DNA from 2 places in the Pseudomonas sp. GW821-FHT12A04 genome. Region 2 is predicted to be linked to the other one. Evidence: riboswitches for the same ligand, from Rfam matches in the RefSeq annotation. Region 2 holds a riboswitch; the other holds the start of a gene.
The links. Region 2 has a riboswitch for cobalamin ahead of cobW (cobalamin biosynthesis protein CobW). Riboswitches for the same ligand answer to the same signal wherever they lie in the genome.
Positions count from the first base shown of each region.

Region 1: it holds a riboswitch for cobalamin, as region 2 does, so the genes downstream of both, cobO (cob(I)yrinic acid a,c-diamide adenosyltransferase) here and cobW (cobalamin biosynthesis protein CobW) in region 2, are expected to answer to the same signal.

Region 1 is NZ_JBXAQZ010000022.1:34,961-38,365, forward strand. Features, by position in the region: gene AC1RS8_RS26885 (PQQ-dependent sugar dehydrogenase) at 1-121, opposite strand, end outside; gene AC1RS8_RS26890 (hypothetical protein) at 188-772, opposite strand; cobalamin riboswitch at 926-1,159, shown strand; gene cobO (cob(I)yrinic acid a,c-diamide adenosyltransferase) at 1,242-1,853, shown strand; gene AC1RS8_RS26900 (cobyrinic acid a,c-diamide synthase CobB) at 1,850-3,232, shown strand; gene bluB (5,6-dimethylbenzimidazole synthase) at 3,229-3,405, shown strand, end outside.
Region 2 is NZ_JBXAQZ010000021.1:67,337-70,741, reverse strand. Features, by position in the region: gene AC1RS8_RS26700 (CbtA family protein) at 1-93, opposite strand, end outside; gene AC1RS8_RS26695 (CbtB domain-containing protein) at 105-296, opposite strand; cobalamin riboswitch at 418-643, opposite strand; cobalamin riboswitch at 849-1,061, shown strand; gene cobW (cobalamin biosynthesis protein CobW) at 1,165-2,235, shown strand; gene cobN (cobaltochelatase subunit CobN) at 2,239-3,405, shown strand, end outside.

The sequences.
Region 1 (3,405 bases), on a different contig from region 2:
CGGGTTCTGGCAGTTGAGGCGAAGGACCCGTGCCGTCGGAGACTTGCAGGCGGGCGGTCCCGCCACAAGCAGCGAGCCCTCCGCAGAACGCGATAACGAGAACGAGCGGGGGCGTGCGCATGCGGGTCTTCCCTATGAGTGCCTTGTTCTAATCATAGAGGCGCGTTGTCGTCCGATGGTTCAACCCTTAGCCACGTGCTTCCTTGAACAGCACTGCAATGCCGGGGTGATAGTTGCCGGCTTCGTTGCGCAACTTGCGGTAGGCATAGGGGAAATACCAGGCGACAGCGCAGCTGAGTTCTTTTTGCAGGTCATCGACCATGTCCTGGAGCTCTTCCGGTGTGGCGCCCTGCTGGGCTTTTTGCGGGGCGACGAACAGGCAGCCGAGTTTCAGGTCGCTGGCGTGGCTCAGGCGCTTGGCATCGCTGGCGATGTCGAGCAGGGCCTGGGTCAGGTTGAGGCTGTTGACCCGTGGCCAGCGCTGGCTGGTCTGGATGTAGGCGCGGGTTTCGGGTGAAGCCAGGAGCAGGTCGGCGCGGCTGTTGCGTTCGCCTTCTTCGGTCTGCTTGCGGGTGGGCGTCTGTTGCAGCGTGACCATCTCGGCCATCCAGGCGGCGGCAGACAGCAGTCCGAGATTGGCCTTCTCGTCGTGCCAGTACGGTGTGTCGCCATCACCGCGGACGGCGTTGTAACGGTCGATGCATTCGAACCAGCGTTCGAGCACCGGGCGCAGGAATTCCAGCTTTGGATTGCTGATGATCATGCCTTGCATGGGCTCACCCTTGTTGTTGTGTTGTGAGTTTGTGGCTCTTTGATATCACCGCTGGGAGCGTGGCACAAGATTGACGTCAGTTTATTGATTGATGGCAGTTATTCGGTCGATGGCCTCCCGGCTTTAATTGACGCTCCACCCCCAACCCTCTAACCTTCGCGGCTTGTTTCAGGTGCTCTGTGGCTTGGGTCGACAGAGTGAAACAGGGAAGCCGGTGAGTGAGTCCTTCTGTTGGTCGAAGGCCCGCAATTCCGGCGCTGCCCCCGCAACGGTAAATGAGTGAAAACTGTGTGTGATGCCACTGTGTCGATTTGATGCGGGAAGGCGCACGGTCTGGCCCCGCGGCCACTCATGAGCCCGGAGACCGGCCTGATTCATCCAGCGGCATCACGGTGGGCGATGCCAGGCTTGTTGCCTTCTATTCTTGTGCCCGCCCGCCGTTATTCCTGCCTAAACGGAGAGCTCCCCCATGACTGATACCCCCGATCGTGACGAACGCCACCTGGCGCGCATGCAGCGCAAAAAAGCCGTGATCGACGAGCGCATCGCCAATTCCCCGAACGAGTGTGGCCTGCTGCTGGTGCTGACCGGCAACGGCAAGGGCAAGAGCAGTTCGGCCTTCGGCATGCTTGCCCGCGCCATGGGGCACGGCATGCAATGCGGCGTGGTGCAGTTCATCAAGGGCCGCAACAGTACGGGGGAGGAGTTGTTCTTCCGGCGCTTTCCCGAGCAGGTGCGTTTTCATGTGATGGGCGAAGGCTTTACCTGGGAAACCCAGGACCGCCAGCGCGACATCGCCGCCGCCGAAGCCGCCTGGGCGGTGTCGCAGCAACTGCTGCGCGATCCATCCATCGGTCTGGTGGTGCTCGATGAGCTGAACATCGCCCTCAAGCACGGCTACCTCGATCTCGATCAGGTGCTCAGCGACTTGCAGGCCCGACCGCCGATGCAACACGTGGTGGTCACCGGTCGTGCCGCCAAGCCGGAGATGATCGAGATGGCTGACACCGTCACCGAAATGGGCGTGATCAAGCACGCCTTTCAAGCCGGGATCAAAGCGCAGAAAGGCGTCGAATTGTGAGTCAGCCTCGGCACTGTCCGGCGGTACTGATTGCCGCGCCGGCCTCTGGCCAGGGCAAGACCACCGTCACCGCGGCACTGGCCCGATTGCATCGCAATCAGGGGCGCAAGGTCCGAGTGTTCAAGTGCGGGCCCGACTTTCTCGATCCGATGATCCTCGAGCGCGCCAGCGGTGCGCCAGTGTATCAGCTGGACATGTGGATGGTCGGCGAGCAGGAGAGTCGCCGGTTGCTGTGGGAAGCCGCCGCTGAAGCCGACCTGATCCTGATCGAAGGCGTCATGGGGTTGTTCGACGGTACGCCGTCGAGCGCCGATTTGGCGCGGCATTTCGGTGTGCCGGTGCTGGGGGTGATCGATGGCACCGCCATGGCCCAGACCTTTGGCGCATTGGCCCTGGGGCTGGCGCGTTATCAGCCGGACTTGCCATTCGCCGGCGTGCTGGCCAATCGTGTCGGCACGCTGCGCCACGCGCAACTGCTTGAAGGCAGCCTGACTGAAGGTTTGCGCTGGTACGGCGCGCTGTCCCGGGAAACCGGGATCGAACTGCCGAGCCGGCACCTGGGGCTGGTGCAGGCCAGTGAGTTGAACGATCTCGACCTGCGCCTCGACGCGGCAGCCGATGCCCTGGCCAGCAGTTGCGAGGTCGCGCTGCCACCGGCAGTCGAATTCGCCGCCCCTGATGTCATCGCGGCCGAACCGCTGCTGGCCGGTGTACGCATTGCCGTCGCCCGCGATGAAGCCTTTGCGTTCACCTATGGCGCGAGCCTGGATCTGCTGCGGGCGATGGGCGCCGAGTTGTCATTCTTCTCGCCGATCCGCGACCGTGCGTTGCCGCAGGCGGACAGCCTGTATCTGCCGGGCGGCTACCCGGAACTGCATCATGTTGCGCTGGCGCAAAACACCGCGATGCTCGATGCGATCCGCGCCCACCACCAGGCAGGCAAACCGTTGCTCGCCGAGTGTGGCGGCATGCTGTATCTGCTCGACTCCCTGACCGATGTCGAAGGCACTCGCGCCGAACTGGTTGGCTTGCTGGCCGGTGATGCAGTCATGCAAAAGCGCCTCGCAGCGCTGGCTTTGCAAGCGGTGGAACTGCCGGAAGGCTCGCTGCGCGGGCACACCTACCACCATTCGCTGACCACCACTGAACTGGCGCCGATTGCCCGTGGCTTGAGCCCTAACGGCGGGCGCGGAGCGGAGGCGGTCTACCGTGAGGGGCGGATGACTGCCTCTTACGTGCACTTTTATTTTCCGTCGAACCCCTCGGCGATTGCCGCGCTGTTTGCGCCTGACCTTGAAGCCGCCTTCGCGAGCAAGCCCGCTCCCACAGGGGATTGCGTTTCAAATGTGGGAGCGGGCTTGCTCGCGAAGAGGCCATGAGCGACAACGCATTCTCCGAAGACGAGCGCGCGGCGGTGTACCGCGCCATCGCCGAACGCCGCGACATGCGCCACTTCAGCGGCGGCACCGTCGAGCCCGAATTGCTCCGTCGTCTGCTCGAAGCCGCGCATCAGGCCCCCAGTGTCGGCCTGATGCAGCCCTGGCGCTTCATT
Region 2 (3,405 bases):
CAGCGGGGCGACCCAGAAACTTTGCAGCAGGGTCAGCAACAGGGCGGCCAGCAGCCCGGTGAAACCTGCGGTTTGCGCAATACGCTTGATCATGTCGACAGCTCTCAATGGCACGGGAACGCGGAGCTGTGGCGGGTATCGTGGGCGGCGTTGTGCACCGCTTCGATGTGCGAGAAACCGGCGAAATACACAAGGCACGCGCCCAGGATCGACGCGCAGACGGCGGCGGCCAAACGTTGGGTCAGGGTTGAGGTGGTGCTTGCGGCTGTGTGTTCGGCGCTGCTGATGATCGACATGGCGTTTCCCTCTGGTCTGTCAGCGGGGAATAAGAGCGCATGCAAAACCCCGCACGACCAGGCGCGCAAGGTTTCAAACAGCGCCCGCCCACCGCGGGTTTGTTGGTTCAGTGATCGTACTGGTCACTTTGTGTTGCGGGCCGGTCTCCGGGCTCACGAGGGGCAAAGGCTTGCGCCTGGACCTGAAAGCATCACCTTCCCATGCCGCAGTGGCACAGTGGATCTGACGCTTCGCTCGCTTACCGTTGCGGGGGCAGCACCGGACTGACATGGCTTAAGAGTAAAGCACATGATTCACCGGTTTCCCGTTTCACCCTGTGAAGGGCACCCGTAACAAGGTGTGTAGGAGAGCATGGGCGGGGGTTGGGCGTCAATTGGCAGGGGTTCTCAATTCGGAACCGGGTCGACCCAATCGCGAGCAAGCTCGCTCCCACATTTGACCGCATTTTTCTCAAAGAGCCCCATCCCCTGTGGGAGCGAGCTTGCTCGCGATTGGGTCGTTACAGGCGCTACAGAACTCAGCATGAACATTGACCCGCCCCAAGACCATGCGTAGCCTTGCGCTTTCGAGGTTCTTCGGCGTTTGTCGAAGCTAAGAAGGGAACGCGGTCAATGCCGCGGCTGCCCCCGCAACTGTGAACGGTGATGTTCGTTGCCACGCCACTGCTGACTCAATCCATGAGGCCGGCGGGAAGGCGCAGCGAATGCCAGGCTCAAGCCCGGCACACCGTCAGCCAGGAGACCTGCCTCGTCACAGATTCTCACTTTCAACCGGGCGGGGTGATCCGGTGGCGAACTCTTCAGGCACGCGCGTGCGCGTTGCCGGTCGTCGTCCCGTATGCCCGCCAGCTTAGCCATAGGGCATCCGATGAAAACACTGGCCAAACTCCCCGTCACCATCGTCACCGGCTTTCTCGGCTCGGGTAAAACCACGCTGCTGCGCCACATGCTCGACAACGCCCAGGGTCGCCGCATCGCGGTGATCGTCAACGAATTTGGTGAGTTGGGCATCGACGGCGAAATCCTCAAGCAATGCTCCATCGGTTGCACCGAAGAAGAAGCCAACGGCCGTGTCTATGAACTGGCCAACGGCTGCCTGTGCTGCACCGTCCAGGAAGAATTCTTCCCGGTGATGCGCGAACTGGTGGCCCGTCGCGGCGATCTGGACCACATTCTCATCGAAACGTCCGGTCTGGCATTGCCCAAGCCGCTGGTGCAGGCCTTCCAGTGGCCGGAAATCCGCAGTGCCTGCACGGTGGATGCGGTAATCACCGTGGTCGACAGCCCGGCCGTGGCCGCCGGCACCTTCGCCGCGTTCCCGGATCAGGTCGACGCCCAGCGCAAACTCGACCCGAACCTGGACCACGAATCGCCGCTGCACGAACTGTTCGCCGACCAATTGGCCAGCGCTGACCTGGTGATCCTCAACAAAACCGACCTGATCAACCCGACGGACCTGGCCCGTGTGCGCCTGGAAGTCGCCGAAGAGTTGCCGCCAGCGGTGAAAATCATCGAAGCCAGCAGTGGTCGCCTGCCGCTGGACGTGCTGATCGGCCTCGGTGTCGGCTCCGAAGAACACATCGACAGCCGCCACAGCCACCACGACCATCATCACGATGGCGACGACGATCATGATGACCACGATCACGACGCCTTCGATTCGATCTCCATCGAACTGCCGCAAGCCGACGAAAGCCTGCTGCTGGACGCGCTGACCCAACTGGTGGTCCAGCACGGCATCCTGCGCGTCAAGGGGTTTGCGGCGATTCCGAACAAGCCGATGCGCCTGCTGATCCAGGGCGTGGGTACGCGTTTTGACAAGCATTTCGACCGCCAGTGGGGCGCCGAGGAAGCGCGAGTCACTCGCTTGGTGCTGATCGGCCAGGAACTGGACGCCACTGTTCTCGAAGCGCAATTGCGCGCCGCGCTCAGCGTGTAAGCCATGCACCTGCTCAGGACCCAGCCCGGCGGTTTCGTGTCGGATGACAACATTGCCGACCTTGGACAAACCCCCGCCGAGCTGGTGGTCCTGTGCAGCGGCGATTCCAGCCTGGCGCTGCTCGCCGAAGCGGCGCAGCAGTTGCCCGACGATTACCCGAGCGTGCGCCTGGCCAATCCGATGCAGGTGCAGAACCATGCCTCGGTTGACCTGTACGTCGATGAAGTCTTGCGCCACGCCAAGGTCATTCTGATCTCGCTGCACGGCGGAATCGCCTATTGGCGTTATGGCATCGAGCGTCTGGTCGAGCTGTCGCAGCGCGGCGTGCAACTGATTCTGGTGCCGGGTGATGATCGCCCGGACCCGGAGCTCAGCGACTTGAGCACCGTCGGTGCCGAGGATCGCGACCGGCTCTGGCAGTTTCTGCGCCAGGGCGGCATGGGCAACGCCCTCGACTTCTTCCGCTGCCTGGCCAACCGCTGGCTGGCGCGTGATTACACCTGGGGCGAACCGCAAACCCTGCCACGCACGGCGATTTACCATCCGCACAAACATTCTGCCGCACTGAGCGACTGGCAGGCCGACTGGCACGCCGATCAACCCGTGGCGGCGGTGCTGTTCTACCGCTCGCATTTGCAGGCGGCGAACACCGCGTTCATTGATGTTTTTTGCCAGCGTTTGCAGGCGGCGGGGTTGAATCCATTGCCGATTGCGCTGGCCAGCTTGAAAGAGCCCGGCTGCCTCTCGGTGGTCGAGGACTGGCTGGATGAAGTCGAAGCTTCAGTGATTCTGAACACCACTGGCTTCGCTCAATCCAGTCCGGAAGCACCCCATCTGCGCCCGTTTCGCCGCAATATCCCGGTGATCCAGGCGATTTGCGCCCAGGACAACGAACCCGGCTGGCGCGCCAGCGAACAGGGGCTTGGCCCCCGTGACCTGGCGATGCATATCGCGTTGCCTGAGCTGGACGGGCGCATCATCAGCCGTCCGATCAGCTTCAAGGACCTGGCGTGGCGCAGTGAGCGTAGTCAGTCGGATGTAGTCTGCTACCGGCCTCAGCCGGAACGCATGGACTTCGTTGCCGAACTGGCGCGGCGCTGGGTCGATCTGGCGCGGGTGCCCAATGCAGAAAAACGCATTGCCTTGATTCTCGCCAACTACCCGACCCGC